Regions from separate parts of the Mesorhizobium sp. M0938 genome, predicted to be linked through region 3. Evidence: riboswitches for the same ligand, from Rfam matches in the RefSeq annotation. Region 3 holds a riboswitch; each other region holds the start of a gene.
What was found. A riboswitch is a leader RNA that binds a small molecule or an ion and turns the genes downstream of it on or off. The one in region 3 is predicted to bind thiamine pyrophosphate.
Positions count from the first base shown of each region.

Region 1 (5,354 bases), on a different contig from region 3:
GACAGCTCGATACCGCCTGCGACGAGATCGGCCAGCGCCTCGTTGGCGGCCTTCGCCGTGCCGGCAAGGACGGAGAGCTCACCGCCTTCGGCGCTGCGTTGGACAGGATGTTCCAGTCGTCGCTCCAGAATGGCCGCCGCCTCGTCCAGCCGCGCAACATCGGCGAGCGCGACATGGAGAAAGCCGGAGCCGGTGGCCGCCTTCAACTCGCGGCTGGTACCCTCGGCGATTTTCCTGCCGTGGTCGATGACGGCGATGCGCGCTGCGAGTTGATCGGCTTCTTCGAGATATTGCGTGGTGAGCAGGATGGTGACGCCGGACTCGGCGAGGCCGCGGATCATGCCCCAGACATCCTTGCGGGCGTTCGGATCGAGGCCTGTGGTCGGCTCGTCGAGGAACAGCACGCCCGGCGTGACGACCAGCGAGGCGGCTATGTCGAGCCTCCTTCGCATGCCTCCCGAATAGTCCCTCACCTGCTTCGTCGCCGCTTCTGACAAGCCGAAAGCGGCGAGCAGGTCGTCCGCCCGGGCTTTCGCGGCGCGGCCACGAAAGCCCCAGAGCCGGGCGAGCAGGACGAGGTTCTCGCGGCCCGTCAGATCCTCGTCGAGCGAAGCGAACTGCCCGGTCATCGCGATAGCCGCACGGACCTCATGCGGGGCCTGCACGAGGTCGTGCCCCATCACGGTCGCGGAACCGGCGTCGGGGCGCGACAGCGTCGCGAGCATACGCATCAGCGTTGTCTTGCCGGCGCCGTTCGGGCCAAGGATGGCGAAAATCATGCCACGCGGCACCTCGAGATCGATACCATCGACCGCGCGCAGCTTGCCGAAGGTTTTGACGAGGCCGCGGGCAGAAATGGCTGACTGGGCAAGACCCGTCGAGGGCACACCCATGGGAGAAGTATCGTTCATGCAATCATCCGGCAGTCACAGAATGAACGCCAATTTCGGCGTGATGGCTGCGTTGTCAATCCTCTTCAGGCGCACGACCTTACCGTCCGGCTTATCCTCATGCGAGAGGCCCCGACCGCGCAGGGTGACCTAACCCTCGAGGGTTACGAGCCAGTCAGATCAATGTCGGAGAGGCCTATACTCGTCTTGGGGCTTCTCACTCGATCACGGCGCAGGCCTGACGATTTCCGGCATCACCGGCAGGCTGGCTTTTATAGTCGTCCTGTCCGCCATGGATCATCAATGCCTTGCCTCGTATCGCCGTTTCTCCACCATCCAACTTGACCATGCTGTTGAAAGCCTGCGCCCGCAAAACGCCGTCGGCGCCGACCCGCTGGTTTGGCATATCGCCTGCGTGCGGGCCTTTTTCAGTGAGATACCCATGTTCGGCATTGGTCGGATTGAAGTGCCCGCCTGCCGACTCATGGCCGGCCTGATGGTCGCACTTTCCGGTTTCATGAACATGGAACGCCACCCATTCACCCGCCGGCAGTCCTGTTACCTCCAACTCTATCAGCACACCCTTGGCCGTCTCGGTCAACGTGGCCGTTCCGTTCTTCTCGCCAGCCATGTTGACGAATTCGGCTTTCGCGGTCGCGGTGTCCTGAGCCGCTGCAGGCATCGCAACCGCCAGAGCCAATCCTGTTGTCGCAAGCAATTTGTTCATAGACTCGGCCTCTGGTTGTCCAAGCGAGCCAAACAACAAAGGGGACTCTTCGTTCCATTTTGGAAGTGAGTTTTTGTCTCCGTCACGGCCGCCGGAGAAACGAAGACAGTGCGTGGAACTCGATAGTCTGCGCGTCATGGGAACTGGAACCTCACGACATTTACACCAATTCGAAAAGCTCCGCGGTTTGCCAGCCTGCCAGCAGTATGATGACACCTCCAACGAGTCTGAGGAGCGTCTTTTCAGCGATCGACTTCACCATCAATCCGGCCATCGGCGCTGCGATCACGCCGCCAAGAACCAAGCCGGCAACGGCGACCAGATTTTCGGTCAGCTCTCCTGCCTCTTCCCAATGGCCCGTCAGCAACGCAAACAAGAAGGTCAGAGACACTGAGAGCGTGATGAGGAACTCGCTGGCATTTACCGTACCAATAACGTAGCGGGGCGTTCCGCCAAAACCGAGAAGGCCCGTCGTTACGATGGGTCCCCATCCGCCACCGCCTGCGGCATCCAGAAAGCCACCACCAAGTCCAAGAGGAGGCACCGCGCCTGCAGGGACCGGGTTACTGGGAATCCGCCGGAATGAACGGAACAGGAGCCAAGCTCCGACAAGCGCAAGATATGTGGTCACATACGGCTTCATGACGGCTCCCTCGAACGAGGTGAGCACAAAAGCGCCGAGAACGCCGCCGAGCACGCCAAATGGCATCAGCCGCCAGAAGAGCTTCCAGTCAATGTTACGGTGATAGAGATGAGCCGAACCTGAGGCTGCGGTGGTAAACAACTCAGCCGCGTGAACTGACGCCGAAGCGTGCGCAGGAGACACGCCAAACCCCAGTAGTGTCGTCGAGGAAACCACCCCATAGGCCATGCCGAGAGCCCCGTCTACAGCTTGGGCTACAAACCCCACGATCGCAAAAAGAATGAATTCTTGCATTTGGCTCTCCGAGGCGCGGGTCGCGATTGGCGATAGAGAAACCCGTTGCCTACAACGTATGCAATTATATCTTCACGCTTCCACCATTCATCAAACGCGCGGCATCAATAATGGTGGCGACGAACGGAAAACATCCGCTCGACCGACGCCTTTTCCCAAATCTCGACAGGATGCCGGCTTTTCTGTTTTGCTCAAATGTCCCTGACGGTACCTCAAACTCTCACCCTGAGGTTTCACGCTGGACGCAGACTTGCAGCCCCACGCTTTATCTGTTTAATTGCCGCCATCCACAGGGGTGCTCCGTATCGTCGGGGCTGAGAGATGGGCTGCAAGCCCGTAAACCCTAGAGCTGATCTGGATAATACCAGCGGAGCGAGGCGGGCGATGTTTTCTGGCGCACAGATCTTTCTTTTTCCGATGTCCGGCGATTTCGTCGGCCCGCTCGAGGGCCATGTCACGATCGCGGTCTCGGCCAACAGCCCGACCCCGCGCTGATATCTCGCGCCGGAGGTCCCGCATGTCCCAGCCCTTCCGCGCCGCACCGCGAATCGCGGTCTTGTTCGCCAAGATTGGACCGGCCTTGCTGTCGGTCGGCATGCTGGTCTTGGCTTGGGAGCTCTATGCGCGTATCTCGGGCATCTCGCCCACCACTTTGCCGACACCCTCACGTGTCCTCGCCCAGGTCATCCAGCAGCGCCAGGCGCTATTCGACAACACCATACCGACGATCAGCGCCACATTAGCGGGTTTCGCCTGCTCGCTGGCCGTTGCCTTCATCCTTTCGGTGCTGATCGATTTCTTCAAGCCGCTGCGCCGCGCCCTGTTCCCGGTGTTCATCATCAGCCAGACCCTGCCGCTGGTGGCGATCGCCCCGCTGGTCGTTCTCTGGTTCGGCTTTGGGCTGATGCCGAAGATCATGCTGGTCGCGCTCGTGACTTTCTTCCCCATGCTGGTCGCGCTGGTGCAAGGTTATGAATCGACCGATCGGGATATCTCGGCGCTTCTGAGTTCGATGGGCGCTTCGCGCATGCGCATTTTCCTGCTGGCCCGCCTGCCCTCCTCGCTGCCCTATTTCTTCGCCGGACTGCGCATCTCGATCACCTATGCAGTGGTGGGCGCCATCTTCGCGGAATATGCCGGGGCGGCCAAAGGGCTCGGCATCTACATGCTCAACGCCAAGAACAATTTCCGGCCCGATCTCGTGCTCGCGGCTGTGCTGGTCAGCGCCTTGCTCACGCTGGCCCTGTTTGCCGCGACTGTGCTGATCCAGCGCGCCGCCATGCCATGGGAGCGGCTCGATACCGCACGAAAACCATGAGCAGGCGGCTGGAACTGCGCCAAGTCAGCAAGAGTCTTGGCGATATCGACGTGCTTGCCGGCATCACCCTGCATGTCGAGGCGGGCGAATTCGTTTCAATCCTTGGGCCCTCCGGAGCTGGTAAATCCACGATCTTCAGGTTGCTGACGGGCGATCTCGACGGCTACGGCGGCGATGTCGGGTTCGACGGCCGACCACTTGCCGAAGCGCGACGACCGTTTGCCTTCATGCCGCAGCGCGATGCCCTGATGCCTTGGCGCACGGTTATCGACAACACCGCGCTCGGACTTGAAGTGCAGGGCATGTCCCGCAAGGCGGCCCGCGGCAAAGTAGCACCGCTCTTCGGAGAATTCGGCCTTGCGGGCTTCGAGCATAAGTATCCCGCACAGCTCTCGGGTGGAATGCGCCAGCGCGCCGCGCTGTTGCGTACCGTCGTGCAGGACCGCGCCATGCTGTTGCTCGACGAACCGTTCGGCGCACTCGACGCCCTCACGCGCACCGGCATGCAGCGCTGGCTTCAGACGATGTGGGACCGGCACCGCTGGACCGTCCTGCTGATCACCCACGATGTCCGCGAGGCGGTCTTCCTGTCCGATCGCATTTATGTGCTGAGCCGCCGCCCTGCCCGCGTGCTGCGTGAAATCGCCATACCTCTTCCGCACCCGCGCAAGGATCTTGCCTCGCCGGAAGCCAGCGCCATCGAAGCCGACATCCTCGATACTCTTCTCGATCAACAGCCCGATCAAAGGACATGACCATGCTTTCCAGACGCCTCTTCATTGCTGCCGCATTGATCGCCGGGCTCGGACCCGTCACGTCGGTCTGCGCCCAGCAGACTGTCACCGTCGCGCTAGACTGGACGCCGAACACAAACCATGTCGGGCTCTATGTCGCCCAGGCGAAAGGCTTCTACACCGAGGCCGGGCTCGACTTGCAGATCCTGCCCTACACCGACACAGCGGCCGGTACGCTGATCGCCAACCACGTCGCCGATTTCGGTATACTGGGATCCATAGGATTGTTCACCCAACGCACGGCCGGCGCCGACCTCGTCGCCACCTACGCCATCATGCAGACAGAAACCGGCAGGCTAGTGTTCAATGCCGACCGCGCCGATATACGCTCCCCCAAGGACCTGGACGGCTTGACCTATGGCGGTTTCGGCAGCGCCTGGGAGAACGCGCTGATCGGCACCATCATCCGCCACGACGGCGGCGACGGCAAATTCGAAACGGTGACGCTGGGCACCTCCGCCTATGAGGCCTTGGCCAATGGCGCAGTCGATTTTACGCTCGAAGTCTATACTTGGGAGGGGATCAAAGCGGAACTTGACGGCAAGGCCCAGCGCGCCTTCCGCTACGCGGATTTCGGCGTGCCTGACCAACACACCAATTTCATTGGCTCGAGCCGAGCCTATCTCGAAAAGAACAAGGACACGGCAACCGCGTTCATCGCCGCGACCAGGCGCGGCTACGCCTTCGC
Region 1 covers NZ_JAMYNS010000008.1:120,257-125,610, reverse strand. Annotated here, with positions in the region: gene NKH73_RS16160 (ATP-binding cassette domain-containing protein) at 1-911, opposite strand, end outside; gene NKH73_RS16155 (superoxide dismutase family protein) at 1,108-1,617, opposite strand; gene NKH73_RS16150 (sulfite exporter TauE/SafE family protein) at 1,778-2,554, opposite strand; TPP riboswitch at 2,836-2,948, shown strand; gene NKH73_RS16145 (ABC transporter permease) at 3,072-3,872, shown strand; gene NKH73_RS16140 (ABC transporter ATP-binding protein) at 3,869-4,627, shown strand; gene NKH73_RS16135 (ABC transporter substrate-binding protein) at 4,624-5,354, shown strand, end outside.
Region 1: it holds a riboswitch for thiamine pyrophosphate, as region 3 does, so the genes downstream of both, NKH73_RS16145 (ABC transporter permease) here and thiC (phosphomethylpyrimidine synthase ThiC) in region 3, are expected to answer to the same signal.

Region 2 (5,354 bases), on a different contig from region 3:
TTGGTGTTGGAGCAACGGCGAAGCGTTTTACCCCTCCATCTCCTCGCGCAGCATCTCCAACTCCAGCCATTCCTCCTCGAGCGCTGCCAGCGTGGCGCGCTCCTTGTCGAGGGCGGCAATGGTCTTCTGGAATGAGGCCGGGTCCCGTTCGTAATAGGCCGGGTCGGCGATATTGTCCTCCAGCCGTGAGATCGAGGCCGTCATCGCCTCGATCTTCTTGGGCAGTGATTCCAGCGCGAATTTCTGCTTGAACGACAGTTTCTTTGCCGGGCCCTTCGGCAACGCCTCAGCCTTTCTTGCCGGCACCGCGTCACCAATTTCAGGCTTCGTCCGCGCCCTGCGGTCGTCCAACCTGGTGCCGCCGCGTTGCGCCAGCATGTCCGAATAGCCGCCGGCATACTCGATCCAGCGGCCATCGCCATCAGGTGCAATCAGGCTGGTCACGGTGCGGTCGAGGAAATCGCGGTCGTGGCTGACCAGGATGACAGTACCGGCAAAACCGGCGACCAGTTCCTGCAGCAGTTCCAGCGTCTCCATGTCGAGATCGTTGGTCGGCTCGTCGAGCACCAGAAGGTTCGCCGGCCGCGCCAAAACACGAGCCAGCAGCAACCGTGCCCGCTCGCCGCCCGAAAGCTCACGCACCGGCGTGCGCGCCTGTTCCGGTTTGAACAGGAAATCCTTCATATAGGAGACGACGTGGCGCTGCTCGCCATTGATGACAAGGTTCTCGCCGCGCCCGTCGGTGAGGTATTGCGCCAGCGTTTCGGCCGGATCGACCGCCTCGCGCTTCTGGTCGAGCGTGGCGATCTCAAGATTGGTGCCGAGCCGCACCATGCCTAAGTCCGGCTTCAATTCACCGGTCAGCATCTTCAAGAGCGTCGTCTTGCCGGCGCCGTTCGGCCCGACCAAGCCGACACGGTCGCCGCGCTGGATGCGGGTCGAGAAGCCCTTCACCACGGTGAGGTCGCCAAAACTTTTCTCGATGTTCTTGGCCTCGATGACCAGCTTGCCGGATTCGGCGGCGTCGCTTGCCACCATGGTCGCCGCGCCCTCGGCGCCGCGATGGCCGCGAAAGCGCTGGCGCATGGTCTGCAACTCGCCGAGCCGGCGCATGTTGCGCTTGCGCCTTGCCGTCACACCATAGCGCAGCCAGTGCTCTTCGCGCACGATCTGGCGGCCGAGCTTGTGCTGCTCGCGCTCTTCCTCTTCCAGCACGGTGTCACGCCATTCCTCGAAATGGCCAAAGCCCTTGTCCAGCCGGCGGGTCTGGCCGCGGTCGAGCCAGATGGTGGCGCGCGATACGCGCTCGAGGAAGCGACGGTCGTGCGAGATGACAATCAGCGCCGAAGAGGTGCGGGCAAGCTCCTCCTCCAGCCATTCGATAACCTGGAGGTCAAGATGGTTGGTCGGCTCATCGAGGAGAAGAATGTCGGGCTCCGGCGCCATGACACGGGCAAGGGCGGCGCGCCGCGCCTCGCCGCCAGACAGATCGCCCGGCCGTTCCTCGCCGGACAGGCCAAGGTGCTCCATCAAGTAGGTGGCACGGTAAGGATCGTCAGCGGGTCCGAGCCCCGCCTCGACATAGGCGCGGACGCTGGCGAAACCGTCCATGTCGGGCATTTGCGGCAGGTAGCGCACTGTCGCCGAAGGCTGGCGGAACACCTCGCCATCCTGCGGCTCGATCAATCCCGCAGCGATCTTCAGCAATGTCGACTTGCCCGAACCGTTGCGGCCGACCAAAGCGATCTTGTCGCCCGCCGACGCCGTCAGCTCCGCCCCGTCGAGCAGCGGTGTGCCACCGAAGGTCAGTTTTATCCCGTCGAGATTGAGAAGTGGCGGCGCCATGTCAGCTTTCAGGTAGGGGAAAAGGATGGGCGAGCAACAGCGCGCGGCCGCTGCCCAGCGCGATTTCGAGCCGGCCCTTGACTTCGTTGGAAATGGTCAACGACGAGCCGAACGCCACTTCGACATGGTTCAGCGGCCATTTGGCGCCGGTAACGGTCAGGCCGGAAAGGTCGGAGAAGCCGAGGATCGAAAACAGCGTGCCGTCGGTGTAATCGAAGCCGGTCTTTCCGGGAAGCAAGGGGATGCCTTCCTGTGCGCCGCTAGTCAAAAGCACCTCTATGCCTGCCTCGGCCAGTCGGATGCTGAGCGCGAGGTGCAGGAAGGCGTGGTCGGTGCGCTTGCCGCCGAACGCGCCGGCGAGCACGAGGCTGGTCGCGCCGCGTTCGAGCGCGGCGGCGATAGCCAGTTCGCCGTCGGTCTTGTCCTTTTCTGCCGGAAAGACCTGGCGGGGTACGGCGGCCAGATCGTCCGGCAAATCCGCCGGCACCGAATCAAAGTCGCCGACCCAGAGTTCCGGCGTCAGGCCCAGCGTCCGAGCATGGCCGATGCCGGCGTCGGCGGCGATGACACGGGAGCCTTCGACCTGGCGGTCGAGCAGCGGCGTGCGGATAAGATCGCCGCCAAGCAGGATGGTAAATTTGCTCATATGCGTGGCCCTTACCAGCCCTGCTTGCGAAACGGAAGGCCGTGCTCCGGATGCCCTGCAAACTTCAGCTTGCGCAGCACTTCGGCCGGGCCTATGTGTCGAAACGCTCTAACGGGGTGCTGGACGCGATCTTCGCGGACCGGCTGAGAGGCAACAATGCCAACCCGCTGAACCTGATCCGGTTTGTACCGGCGGAGGGATTAGACGTTTCGGACAACCCGACGCCTCAATTCCTTTCAATGCCAACGAAGGAGGCGCCGATGCGCACGCTGTTATACTCTCTTGTTTCGGCAATGCTGCTTGCGGCATCCATTCTGGGCGGCACCGGGCCGGCATCCGCGCAGGAGAAACTCACCGTCTATACCTATGAGAGCTTCACCGCCGAGTGGGGTCCAGGCCCCGCGGTGAAGAAGGCGTTCGAGGCGGAATGCGGCTGTTCTCTCGAATTCGTCGCGGTCGCCGACGGCGTCGCGCTGCTCAACCGCGTCAGACTGGAAGGGGCCGCGACCAAGGCCGACATCGTGCTCGGCCTCGATACCAATCTGACGGTGGAAGCCAAGGCCACCGGCCTGTTTTCGCCGCATGGCCCGGTGTCGGACGTCAAAGTGCCGGGGGGCTGGAGCGACGATATTTTCGTGCCGTTCGACTATGGCTATTTCGCCGTCGTCTACGACACCGAAAAGCTGAAGACCCCGCCGAAAAGCCTGAAGGAATTGGTCGAGGGCAATGCCGATGAGAAGATAGTCATCCAGGATCCGCGCACCTCAACGCCAGGTCTCGGCCTGCTGTTATGGGTGAGGTCGGTCTATGGCGACAAGGCGCCGGAAGCCTGGGCCAAGCTCAGGGCAAAGGTGCTCACCGTGACGCCGGGCTGGAGCGAGGCCTATGGCCTATTCACTAAGGGCGAGGCGCCGATGGTGCTGTCCTACACCACGTCGCCGGCCTATCACATGGTCGCCGAGAACACCGAACGCTATCAGGCGGCCTCCTTCGAGGAGGGCGAATATCTGCAGATCGAGGTCGCCGGCATCACCACGTCAGGCGCGAAGAACCCGCTGGCGCAAAAGTTCCTGACCTTCATGACCGGGCCGAAATTCCAGAACGTCATCCCCGAGACGAACTGGATGTTCCCGGCCGGGAAAACCGACAAGCCACTCAACCCGGCTTTCGACAAATTGGTCAAGCCCACCAAGACCTTGCTGTTCAGCCCCGAAGAGGTCGCCGCCAACCGCAAGGCCTGGGTCGACGAATGGCTGTCGGTGATGAGCAAGTAGCTTCTGATTGACGATGATCACTCTACGGCGCCCCCCTCTGTCCTGCCGGACATCTCCCCCACAAGGGGGGAGATCGGCCGTCATGCCGGCTTTCGCCAATCTCCGACATTGCCGGAATGAGCGGAGCGCTGAACCTGCCAATCTCCCCCCTCGTGGGGGAGATGCCAAGTGGTGGCAAAGAGGGCAGGACAGAGGGGGGCGCGAAGGAACGCAATCCTCGCTAAGAATCTCGAATCTGGTGGTCTAGCGTGCAACGCGCGCCATCATCGGATTCCCGCATCACCGCCGGCATTCTTGCGCTCGCCGCTATCGCATTGCTGATCGGCGGTGCGTTTGCCGGTCTCATCGTCGAGGGCGCGCGCGACCTGTCCGGCGCCGCGTCGGCCTTTGATTCCTACCTCTTCCGCATCGCCCGTTTCACCCTGTGGCAGGCGCTTCTCTCGACGCTGTTCTCCGTCGTGCCGGCGTTGTTCGTTGCGCGGGCGCTGTCGAGGCATCCGCGGTTCTTCGGCCGCGGCTTCATCCTGCAGCTCTTCGCAGTGCCGCTGGCGCTGCCGGCCATCGTCGCAGCGCTCGGCATTCTGGCCCTCTATGGCCGTGCCGGCTATTTCGCCGGTGTGCTCAGCGCGATTGGCGGTCAGGGCTGGCCGGGCATCTACGGCCTGTCCGGCATCCTCGTTGCCCATGTCTTCTTCAACCTGCCGCTGGCCACGCGGCTGTTCCTTGAGGCGCTGAGTACCGTGCCGGTCGACCAGTGGCGACTGGCGAGCCAGCTCGGCATGGGCGCCAGACCCGCCTTCCGGCTGATCGAATGGCCGACGCTGCGCGCGGCACTGCCGGGGGTCGCCGGGCTTGTTTTCATGCTTTGCATCACATCCTTCACCATCGTGCTCACGCTGGGCGGCGGGCCGCGCGCGACGACACTGGAGGTCGCCATCTACCAGGCGCTGCGTTTCGATTTCGATCCCGCCCGCGCCGTCACGCTGACGCTGCTGCAGATCGCGTTGACCTTCGTCGTGGTGCTGGCACTGATGAGGCTTGGCGCCAACACCGTCGGCGATGCCAACCTGCCGGTGGCGCAGCGCCGGTATCTTTCGGCCGGCCTTCCCGAGACCGTGCTGAACACAACATTGATCGTTCTGGCGTTGCTGTTCGTCGCCGGGCCGATGGCGGCCACGGTGATGTCGGGCCTTGGCGCCGATCTCGGCCGGCTGGCGGGCGAAAGCGCGGTGCGGCAAGCGGCGCTGACCAGCGCCGTGCTCGCCTTGCTGGCGGCGCTGCTTTCCGTCGCCCTGTCACTGTCGCTCGTAATGGCGCGAAGGGCGCTGGACTTGAAGCGCAGCGCCGGTGCCAAGACGCTGCTCGAACATGCCACCGATACCGGCGCCGGCTTCGTCCTCGTCGTGCCGCCCATCGTCATCGGCGCCGGCTGGTTCCTGCTCTTGCGTACCGTCAGCGATGTCTTTGCCATCGCCCCTGTCATGGTCGTCACCGTCAATGCGGTGATGGCGATGCCGTTTGCCATCCGCGCTATTCGCCCCGGCTATGATGCGGCGAGCGAACGCCACGAACGGCTCTGTCTGCTGCTT
Region 2 covers NZ_JAMYNS010000002.1:169,612-174,965, reverse strand. Annotated here, with positions in the region: gene NKH73_RS03515 (ABC-F family ATP-binding cassette domain-containing protein) at 28-1,845, opposite strand; gene NKH73_RS03510 (thiamine diphosphokinase) at 1,847-2,491, opposite strand; TPP riboswitch at 2,594-2,708, shown strand; gene thiB (thiamine ABC transporter substrate binding subunit) at 2,752-3,765, shown strand; gene thiP (thiamine/thiamine pyrophosphate ABC transporter permease) at 4,014-5,354, shown strand, end outside.
Region 2: it holds a riboswitch for thiamine pyrophosphate, as region 3 does, so the genes downstream of both, thiB (thiamine ABC transporter substrate binding subunit) here and thiC (phosphomethylpyrimidine synthase ThiC) in region 3, are expected to answer to the same signal.

Region 3 (5,354 bases):
CGAGGGGCAGGTCACGCCCAGGCCCACGGGATCACACACCAACCCCAGCTAACCTGGTTTGAACGGAGCAAGCCTCCGACGCCGCCCTAATCAAAAACGCTGCAACAGATCCTTCAAATCAATTTACAAGATTTTTACAACCGTCAGTCGTTGACAATGGTACGGCACCCCGAGTCTGAGGTCCGGCACGGCCACAAAAGTGACACCGGTACCCTCGGACCGCCGCCAGCACGCAACATCGGGATTAACAGCAATGGTAAGAAGAAGAGCGCTCATATTGGTCGAAGGCCATAGGGGTACTGGTCAGCTATACGTCCAAGCGGCTCAGTGTCTTGGTCTTCATCCAATTACTCTGACGGCTGATCCACCTCGGTACGACTATCTTTCGGCGGAAAACGTTGAGGCAATCCGTGTCGACACTGGCAATCTCGAAGCGTTGGTCCGCGAAAGTTCGCGGCTGCGTGCTACCCACGACATTGTTGGCATTACTGGCTTTGCCGGGGACCATGAATCGATCTATGCGACAGTTGGCAAGCTTTGCCGGCATTTCGATCTACCGGGACCGAACCCTGAATCGATTGAACGAAGCTGCGACAAATTCAAGCAACGCCAACTCCTCGCGCAGGCCGGCGTTCCAATACCGGCTTATCGGTTGGCAACGAATGCGGCGGAGGTAGAAAGCTCGGCTGCAGAGATCGGCCTGCCCGTGATTCTTAAGCCGGCAGTAGGCAGCGGCAGCATAGGTGTCCGATTGTGCCGCAGCCTCGAAGACGTAGCCGAACATACGACCTATCTATTGGGCGGAAAGCACATATGGCGGTCTACACCGAAAATACTCGTCGAAGAATTCGCACAGGGCCCGTTCTATAGCATTAATGTTATGGGGAATGAGGTCGTTGCGATTTGCGCCAATGACTTTGGTCCCCTCCCCCATTTCGTCATACGTGAGGTGACGTATCCGGCCCTGCTAACCGATCAGGAGCGTGAGCGCATCGCCGATGTTTCGCTGAGCTGTTTGCGGGCTCTCGGCCTTGGCTGGGGGCCAACTAACGTTGAACTCCGGTGCACGAAACGCGGCCCAGTTGTCATTGAAGTCAATCCGCGTCTTAGTGGCGCGCCCGACCCTCAACTGGTCCAGTTAGCTTACGGTGTCGACCTCGTCACCGAGCACATCAAGCTTGTCATTGGCGAGGAATGGGATCTGCGCAAAAAGCATTCGCATACTGCGGCCGCGCGATTCCTGCTTCCTGGTCAAGATGGCACCCTGGACTGGATTGGTGGCGACACTCAGGCAGCTGCTATATCAGGTGTGGCCGAGGTCAAATTGAATGTTGAACCCAAGACACCGATCGTCAGGAAGGGGGATTTCCGAGACTGGATTGGACATGTCATTGCCACTTCGCCCAGCCGTGCTGAAACCGAGGGCGCCCTTCAGCGAGCGGTCGACTTGATCGATTGGTCGATCACCCCTTTTCCGGCGACAATAGGAGGTGATCGAGAGCACGATGTTTGTGGGGCGTTCGGGCGGCCCACCAGTTCTGTTCCGATCAGGCATTGACGGCTTAAGATCCTTGAAACGCAGCAGTTCCGTCTACGTCAATGTCATTTGACGAGGCAAATGCAGCTTTGGCCACACCTGCCCTATCTGCCGCGGAACTTCTCCGCGACCCGTGGCGAGGCCATCGGCCCAATTTGGGCCCAATTTGATTGCCGCCCACCGCCGCCGCAGGACGAACATGCGCTTGACAAGACAACCCCGGCCCGTTCAACTTGAGGCATTCACCAGGGGAGTCCCGGCAAGGGGCTGAGATACTGCTGGCTTTCGCGGCGCAGTGACCCGTTGAACCTGATCCAGTTCATACTGGCGTAGGGACGGTGCAAGCGCTTTGCGGGAGTTCACGCCCGAAGTCCTGTTTCGGCAGGTCGACAGAAGCGTCTTTTCATCCTTCCGGCACAGAACTGGGTCTCCAATGCATGAGCAAAGGAGCCTCAAGATGAATGCCCTCACCCCCGCCGTGTCGACGGGACCACTGCCCGCCTCGCGGAAAATCCACAAGCCCGGCGTCCTCTACCCGCAGATCAGGGTGCCGATGCGCGAGATTTCCGTCCATCCCACGGCCGGCGAGCCGCCCGTCACCGTCTACGATCCGTCGGGCCCCTATACCGATCCGGCTGTCGAAACCAGCATCGAAAAAGGCCTGGCCCGGCTTCGCCACGAATGGATCTTGGCGCGCGGCGATGTCGAGGGCTGCGACGGCCGCCATGTCCGGCCGGAGGACAACGGATTCGCGACGGGCGAACGCCTGACGCCAGAATTTCCCATCCGCCACCGACCGCTCAGGGCCAAAGCAGGCAAGGCGGTGACGCAGCTTGCCTACGCGCGCGCCGGCATCATCACACCCGAAATGGAGTTCGTCGCCATCCGCGAGAACCTTGGTCGCGAGATCCTGCGCGGCAAGCTTGAGCGCGACGGCGAGGCTTTCGGCGCGACGCTGCCCGATTTCGTCACGCCCGAATTCGCCCGCGACGAGGTGGCGCGCGGACGGGCGATCATTCCCGCCAACATCAACCATCCCGAAAGCGAGCCGATGATCATCGGCCGTAATTTCCTGGTGAAGATCAACGCCAATATCGGTAACTCCGCCGTCACATCGTCGATGGCTGAAGAGGTCGAAAAGATGGTGTGGGCGATCCGCTGGGGCGCCGATACGGTGATGGACCTGTCGACCGGCCGCAACATCCACAACATCCGCGACTGGATCGTGCGCAACGCGCCGGTACCGATCGGCACGGTGCCGCTCTACCAGGCGCTCGAGAAGGTTGGCGGCATTGCCGAGGATCTGACCTGGGAGGTGTACCGCGACACGCTGATCGAACAGGCCGAGCAAGGCGTCGACTATTTCACCATCCACGCCGGCGTGCGGCTGCATTACATCCCGCTGACCGTCGACCGGGTCACGGGTATCGTCTCGCGCGGCGGCTCGATCATGGCCAAATGGTGCCTGCACCATCACCGGGAAAGCTTCCTCTACGAGCACTTCGCGGAGATCTGCGACATCGCCAGAGCCTACGACGTCTCCTTCTCGCTCGGCGACGGCCTTCGTCCGGGCTCGATCGCCGATGCCAACGACGCGGCGCAGTTCGCCGAGTTGGAAACGCTCGGCGAGCTGACGCAGATCGCCTGGGCGAAGGATTGCCAGGTGATGATCGAGGGGCCTGGCCACGTGCCGATGCACAAAATCAAGGCGAACATGGACAAGCAACTCGCCGTCTGCGGCGAGGCGCCGTTCTATACGCTTGGACCGCTGACGACCGACATCGCGCCGGGCTATGACCACATCACCTCAGGCATTGGCGCCGCGATGATCGGCTGGTTCGGCACCGCCATGCTCTGCTACGTCACGCCCAAGGAGCATCTCGGCCTTCCCGATCGCAACGACGTCAAGATCGGCGTGATCACCTACAAGATCGCCGCCCACGCCGCCGACCTGGCGAAGGGCCATCCGGCAGCGAAAGTCAGGGATGATGCGCTTTCCCGCGCGCGCTTCGAGTTCCGCTGGGAGGACCAGTTCAACCTGTCGCTCGATCCGGAAACGGCGCGGTCCTTCCACGACCAGACTTTGCCCAAGGAAGCGCACAAGGTGGCGCATTTCTGCTCGATGTGCGGACCGAAATTCTGCTCGATGCGTATCTCTCACGACATCCGTGCCGAGGCGCAGAAAGAGGGCATGGCGGCGATGGCGGCGAAATACCGCGAGGGCGGCGATCTCTACCTGCCGGCGGACGAGACCGGCGCACCGCTCATACCTCAGCCACGTGAGCCATCATGAAGGTCTTGGTCAAAGGGGCCGGCGTTGCCGGCCTCACCGTCGCCTTCGAGTTCGCCGCACGCGGCGCGGTGGTTACCGTTGCCGAGACAAGGCCTGCCCTTGGCGGCAATGCGTCGTGGTTCGCCGGTGGCATGTTGGCGCCGTGGTGCGAGCGTGAAAGCGCCGAGCAGCCGGTGCTGGATCTCGGACGCGACGCCGCCGACTGGTGGGACGCCGCAACGCCCGGCTTGGTAGCACGACGGGGAACGCTGGTCTTGGCCGCGCCGCGCGATGCGGGCGAGCTCGACCGGTTCGCCAGCCGCACGACGGGCTATCGGCGCGTCGAGGAAGATGAAATTGCCTTGCTGGAGCCCGACTTAGCCGGCCGCTTCCGCCGCGGATTGCTCTTCCCCGACGAGGCTCACCTCGACCCACGCCCGGCGATGGCGGCACTTCATGACAAGCTTGCGACCATGGGTGTCAAATTCCACTTCGGCTGCGACGCCCGGCCTGTTTCGGGTTCCGCCCGTCAGATAGACTGCATCGGAATGGCAGCGGCCGATGACAGGCTGCGCGGTGTTCGCGGCGAAATGCTGATTCTTCGCACGCCTGATGTCTCGCTGTCGCGGCCGGTCCGTTTGCTTCATCTACGCTTTCCGCTTTATGCCGTGCCGCGCACCGATCACCGTTTCATGATCGGAGCGACGATGATTGAAAGCCAGAGCGCCGGACCGGTGACGGCGCGTTCCATGATGGAGCTGCTGGGTACCGCCTATGCCCTCCACCCGGCCTTTGGCGAGGCCGAGATCGTTGAAACCGGTGTCGGCGTCCGCCCAGCCTTTCCCGACAATTTGCCGCGCGTCGAAACGAAGGGTGAAATCATCGCGATCAACGGCCTCTATCGTCACGGTTTTCTCCTGGCTCCCGCCATGGCGCGCCAGGCTGCCGACCTGGTTTTCAGTCAAGACAGAACCAAGGAGCTTGCTCATGAAACTGATGGTCAACGGCGAAGCGCATGAGGTTGCCGCCACCACGCTGGCCGGGCTGCTTGCCGCGCTTGACTATGAGGGCGATTGGCTCGCGACCGCCGTCAACAACGACCTGGTGCAGAAAGCCAACCGGGCGGAATTCCAGTTGAACGACGGCGACCGGATTGAAATCCTCTCGCCCATGCAGGGCGGCTAGCATGTTCGACCTTCTTGGAACGACGCTTCCCTCCCGACTGCTTCTCGGCACGGCTCAGTATCCTTCGCCGGCCATCCTTGCCGATGCGGTCAGGGCATCGGGCACGGCGGTGGTGACCGTCTCGTTGCGCCGTGAGATGGCAGGCGGAAGGGCCGGCGAAAAATTCTGGTCGTTGATCCGATCGCTCGGCGTCAGAATCCTGCCCAACACTGCTGGCTGCCACTCCGTCAAGGAAGCTGTCACGACTGCGAAGATGGCGCGCGAAGTTTTCGGTATCAACTGGATCAAGCTCGAAGTGATCGGCAACCATGACACGCTGCAGCCGGATGTTTTCGGTTTGGTCGAAGCCGCCCGCATCCT
Region 3 covers NZ_JAMYNS010000030.1:30,433-35,786, forward strand. Annotated here, with positions in the region: gene NKH73_RS30920 (ATP-grasp domain-containing protein) at 254-1,558, shown strand; TPP riboswitch at 1,775-1,891, shown strand; gene thiC (phosphomethylpyrimidine synthase ThiC) at 1,995-3,830, shown strand; gene thiO (glycine oxidase ThiO) at 3,827-4,828, shown strand; gene thiS (sulfur carrier protein ThiS) at 4,797-4,994, shown strand; gene NKH73_RS30940 (thiazole synthase) at 4,996-5,354, shown strand, end outside.

Region 4 (5,354 bases), on a different contig from region 3:
CCTGAGGGGCGGCGAGCTGGATCGCAACGCCCATCGCCAGCCCGAGTGCATTGCCAAGATTGTAGTAGCCGCCAGGACCGGCCATACGCGCCCGGATCGCCGCCGCAAATCGTGAAGGCGCCTCCGCGGTCCGGCCAGAACCCGTAGCCTTCGGTTTTCCGTCAAGACTCGACGGTTCGAAGGACAAGAGATCGGCGAGCGCCGAGGCAGTGCGCCATTCGGATAGCGCGTCATCCCGGCGGAATGGCGCGTGATCGTTGTCAAGTCGCATCGGATCCTCCTCCGTCATGGAGCCGACGGTTCCGGGGAGCTCGAAGCTTCCGGCAATCGGCTATGATCGACGGACCAAGGTTGTGCGACCCCGGCTTACGGATGGCTTACGGGCGTTTTTGACTACGCTTTAGCAGCGGGCGCGCTCGCTCGGTCTCGCGTCGGCTAGCTTGCCGTCGGCGCGAAGCGCTGCGCGACGTGGTCGGCGATCGCCAGGCTTGAGGTCAGGCCGGGGCTCTCGATGCCGAACAAATTGATCAGGCTCCTGACGCCGTGCACCGTCGCGTCCTGGATGACGAAGTCGGCATTGGCTTGGCCGGGACCCGAAAGCTTCGGCCGGATGCCGCTATAGGCGGGCTGCAGGCTGCCATCGGCAAGGTCCGGCCAGTATTTGCGGATCTCGTCGTAGAAGCGCTCGCCACGCGTTGGATCGACGCGATAGTCGAGTTGATCCGTCCATTCGACGTCCGGCCCGAAGCGGGCGATGCCATCGAGATCGAGCGTCAGATGGACGCCGAGGCCGCCAGGCTCGGGTACGGGATAGACAAGCCGCGAGAACGGCGCCCGGCCGCCGACCGAAAAGTAATTGCCCTTGGCATAGCGAAGTTCTGGCACGAATTGCGGGTCGAGCCCGTCAAGCGAGCCGGCAAGTGCTGTGGCGCCAAGCCCGGCGGCGTTGACGAAGCGCGCGGTGGCGATTTCAAAGCGCTCGCCGCTGGTGCTGTCGACCGTGTCGAGCACGATGCGCCCACCCTCGACATGGCCGGAGACGATGCGGGTGTTGAGGCTGAGCGCCGCCCCGTGCTCTTCGGCGTCGCCCAGCAGCGCCAGCATCAGGGCGTGGCTGTCGATGATGCCGGTGGCGGGAGACAGCAGGGCCGCAGTGCATCGCAGCTTGGGCTCCAGCCTGCGCACCTCGGCGGCGGTCAAGGGCACCAGGTCGCCCGCGCCGCAAGCAGAGGCGTTGGCCAGGATGGAAGCGAGCACCGGCTCCTGTTCGGCATCCGTGGCGACAATGAGCTTGCCGCAGCGCGCATGCGGGACCGCCCGCTCCTCGCAATAACGGTAGAGCTTTTCCCGGCCTGCCACGCAGAGCTTGGCCTTCAGCGACCCTGCAGGATAGTAGATGCCGGCATGGATGACCTCGGAATTGCGCGAGCTCGTTCCGGTGCCGATCGCGTTCGCAGCCTCGAGGATCAGGGTGTCCAAGCCGCGCTGCGCCATCTCTCGCGCGATCGCCAGGCCAACGACGCCGGCGCCGGCGACGATGCAGTCGACATGGTCCATGATCAGGCCACCTCAGCCTTGTTGTTATGCCTGATAAGCCGTTCGGTGGCCATGTGCCGGCGACGCGCGTGGACGGCTTCGCGCAGGTTCTCGCGTTCTGCGGCTTCGAAGCTGAAATTCTGCATGTCTGCGTCGATCCGGCAATCCTTGGAAAGGGCTTGACACCCCTACAAGAAACAGCTGCATCAAACAGCATAATGCAAGAGGGGCATACCTGCCGATGCTCCGGACCTACGTCCCGGCATGCAGGACAGGAGGCATCATGGACGCTCGACCGAATTCTCCCGAAGCTCGCGACATCAGCTACCACATGCACGGCTACACCAATGCCCGCAAGCATGAGGAGGCAGGGCCGCTCGTCATCGAGAAGGGCGACGGCATCTATGTCGAGGATCTCGCCGGCAACCGCTATATCGAGGCGATGGCCGGGCTTTGGAGCGTCGCGGTCGGCTTTTCGGAGAAGCGGCTGGTCGATGCGGCGATGCGCCAGATGTCCAAGCTGCCTTACTATCACGACTTCGGCTCCAAATCGCATTCGCCGCTGATCGATCTCGCCGAGAAGCTGGTGCAGATGGCGCCGGTGCCGATGAGCAAGGCATATTTCACCAATTCCGGTTCCGAGGCCAACGATACGGCCATGAAGATGATCTGGTACCGGTCGAACGCGCTCGGCCAGCCGGCGCGCAAGAAGATCATCAGCCGCAATCGCGGCTATCACGGCGTCACCATTGCTTCAGCGAGCCTGACCGGCCTGCCCAACAACCACATATCCTTCGACCTGCCGATCGCCAATGTGCTGCACACCTCGACGCCGCACCACTGGCGCGAGGCGCTGCCGGGCGAGAGCGAAGAGCAGTTTTCAAGCCGGCTTGCCGACGATCTGGAAAGGCTGATCCTGGCCGAGGGACCGCAAACCATTGCCGCCTTCTTCGGCGAACCGATCATGGGCGCCGGCGGCGTCATCGTTCCGCCGGCCGGCTATTGGGAGAAGATCCAGGCGGTACTGTCGAAATACGACATCCTGCTCGTCGCCGACGAAGTCATCTGTGGCTTTGGCCGAACCGGCGAGATGTTCGGCTCGCAGACCTTCGGCATCAGGCCCGACATCATGGTGCTGTCGAAGCAGATTTCTTCGTCGTACCTGCCGATCTCGGCCCTGCTGATCAACGAAAAGGTTTTTGAGCCGATTGCCGACGAAAGCAATCGCATCGGCACCTTCGGGCACGGCTTCACCGGCGGCGGCCATCCCGTCGCGGCGGCGGTCGCGTTCGAGAACCTGAAGCTGATCGAGGAGCGCGATCTTGTCGGCAATGCGCGCACGGTCGGCGCGCATATGCAGAAACGGTTGCGCAACCTCGCTTCGCACCCGCTTGTCGGCGAGGTACGCGGTGTCGGCCTGATCGCGGCAGTCGAACTGGTCGGCGACAAGGCGAACAAGACCCCGTGGGAGACCGCCGGCGCGCTGGGCGGGCTCGTCAATGGCTTCCTGCAGCAGAACGGCGTCATCTCGCGCAACATGGGCGACGCGCTGGCCTTCTGCCCGCCGCTGATCATCACCGAGCCTCAGGTCGATCAGATGGTCGACGCATTCGAAAGATCGCTCGAAGCCGCCGCCGAACAGGTCGGGTCACAGGGCTGAACAGGCCACCCGAAGGCAGAGGCTGAATTGGCGTTGCGATTGGCACTGGATCATACTTGAACATCCTTTGCGCCGGTGCTACGTCCACCGATATCGACAGGGGCGCTCCGTATTGCCGGGGCTGAGATGGTGGGCGTCAAGCCTTCGGTCCCTCAAGCTGATCTGGGTAATGCCAGCGGAGCGAGGCGACAATGTTTTCAGGTGCACAGATTTCCCTCTATCCGATGTGCGACGATTTCGTCGGCGTCATCCTTGGGGCGCTTTCGGCGATGGATCCCTATCGCCCGAATTTCCGCATCGAAACCGACGACATTTCGACGCTGATCGTCGGTCCGCCGGAACAGCTTTTCCCGGCCATGCGCGATCTGTTCGCATCGGCAGCGGCGAGCGGCGTGCACTGCGTGTTGTCGGCAGCGGTGTCGCGTGGCTGTCCGGGCGAGCCCGACGATCCGATCTGCACGCCGATTTCCGGCAGCAGCCATAAACTGTCCCTGGCCGAGCGCATCGACGCGGCGCGGGCGCATGTCGACAGTGCGAAAAAACTCGGACAAGAGGTCGCCGCACAGTTCTCGCTCTATCCGCTCGGCGAGGGCCATCACATGGACGAGATCTACGGCTGCATCGAATTTCTCAAGACTTCGGGCGTCTTCGACAGGTCGAAGAATTTCTGCACGAAGCTGAGGGGCGATGCCGGGCCGGTGTTCGCGACGTTGTCGGAGGCCTTCCTTCGCTTCGGCGCGCCGCAGGGCCATGTCGCGCTCGATCTCACCGTGTCGGCGAACAGCCCGAGCCCTCGGTAGGTGTCGATATCAGCCGGCCTGCAAACGGCGGTCTCCAGACAATGCAAGTTCGCGCTGCCCCTCACCCTTATCTTCTCCCCGTTCTTCAGGGAGAAGGTGCCGGCGGGCGGATGAGGGCAGCGCCGATCGACAGTGACTAAAGAGCCGCAAACACGCTTTTCACCGCATCGGCCGTCTTGGAGACGACGATGTCGGCCTCTTCGCGCGTCAGGCAGAGCGGCGGCGCGAAGCCCAGAATGTCGCCCTGCGGCATGGCGCGACCGATGACGCCGCTTGCCGCAAGAGCGGTCGCGACCTGCGGCCCGATCTTCTGCGAGGCGTCGAAGAACACGCGGTCGTCCTTGTCGGCAACGAACTCGATTGCCGCCAGCATGCCGTCGCCGCGTACCTCGCCGACGTTTTTGTGGCCGCCGACGGCTTTCGCCAGTTCGGCAAGGAAATAGGCGCCGGTCTCGCCGGCGTTGGTCACCAGGTCCATCTCGTCGATCAGTTCCAGGTTGGCGACACCGGCGGCAACGCAGATTGGGTGCGCCGAATAGGTCCAGCCGTGGCCGAGCGAGCCGAGCTTGTCGGAGCCCTGCACCAGCACTTGCCAGACCTTGTCCGCGACGATGACGCCCGACAGCGGCGCATAGGCCGAGGTCAGGCCCTTGGCGATGGTGATCAGGTCGGGCTTGATGCCGTAATGGTCGGAGCCGAACATGGTGCCCAGCCGGCCGAAGCCGGTGACCACTTCGTCGGCAACCAGCAGCACGTCGTACTTCTTCAGAACCGCCTGGATTTTTTCCCAGTAGAGGGCGGGCGGCGGCACGATGCCGCCGGTGCCGAGGATCGGCTCTCCGATAAAAGCGGCAACCGTGTCCGGGCCCTCAGCCAGGATCATCTCTTCGAGCTTATCGGCGCAATACTGCGAGAACTGCTCCTCGCTCAGCGAGCGGTCGGCGCGGCGGAAATAGTAGGGCGCCTCGGTGTGCAGGATCGGCGCACGCGGCAGGTCGAAGGCGTTGTGGAACAGGTCGAGCCCGGTCAGCGATCCGGTCATGACGCCGGAGCCGTGATAGCCGCGCCAGCGCGAGATGATCTTCTTCTTCTCCGGCCGGCCGAGCACGTTGTTGTAGTACCAGATCAGCTTGATGTTGGTTTCGTTGGCGTCGGAACCGGAAAGGCCGAAATAGACCCTCGACATGCCTTGGGGCGCCCGGTCGATGATCATCTTGGAAAGCGTGATCGACGCCTCGGTGCCGTGGCCGACATAGGCATGGTAGTAGGCGAGGTTCTTCGCTTGCGCGGCGATGGCGTCTGATATCTTCTGGCGGCCATAGCCGACATTGACGCAGTAGAGCCCGGCGAAGGCGTCG
Region 4 covers NZ_JAMYNS010000005.1:351,970-357,323, forward strand. Annotated here, with positions in the region: gene NKH73_RS11585 (hypothetical protein) at 1-271, opposite strand, end outside; gene NKH73_RS11590 (NAD(P)/FAD-dependent oxidoreductase) at 436-1,557, opposite strand; gene NKH73_RS11595 (hypothetical protein) at 1,560-1,682, opposite strand; gene NKH73_RS11600 (aspartate aminotransferase family protein) at 1,820-3,196, shown strand; TPP riboswitch at 3,285-3,397, shown strand; gene NKH73_RS11605 (YkoF family thiamine/hydroxymethylpyrimidine-binding protein) at 3,388-3,996, shown strand; gene NKH73_RS11610 (aspartate aminotransferase family protein) at 4,133-5,354, opposite strand, start outside.
Region 4: it holds a riboswitch for thiamine pyrophosphate, as region 3 does, so the genes downstream of both, NKH73_RS11605 (YkoF family thiamine/hydroxymethylpyrimidine-binding protein) here and thiC (phosphomethylpyrimidine synthase ThiC) in region 3, are expected to answer to the same signal.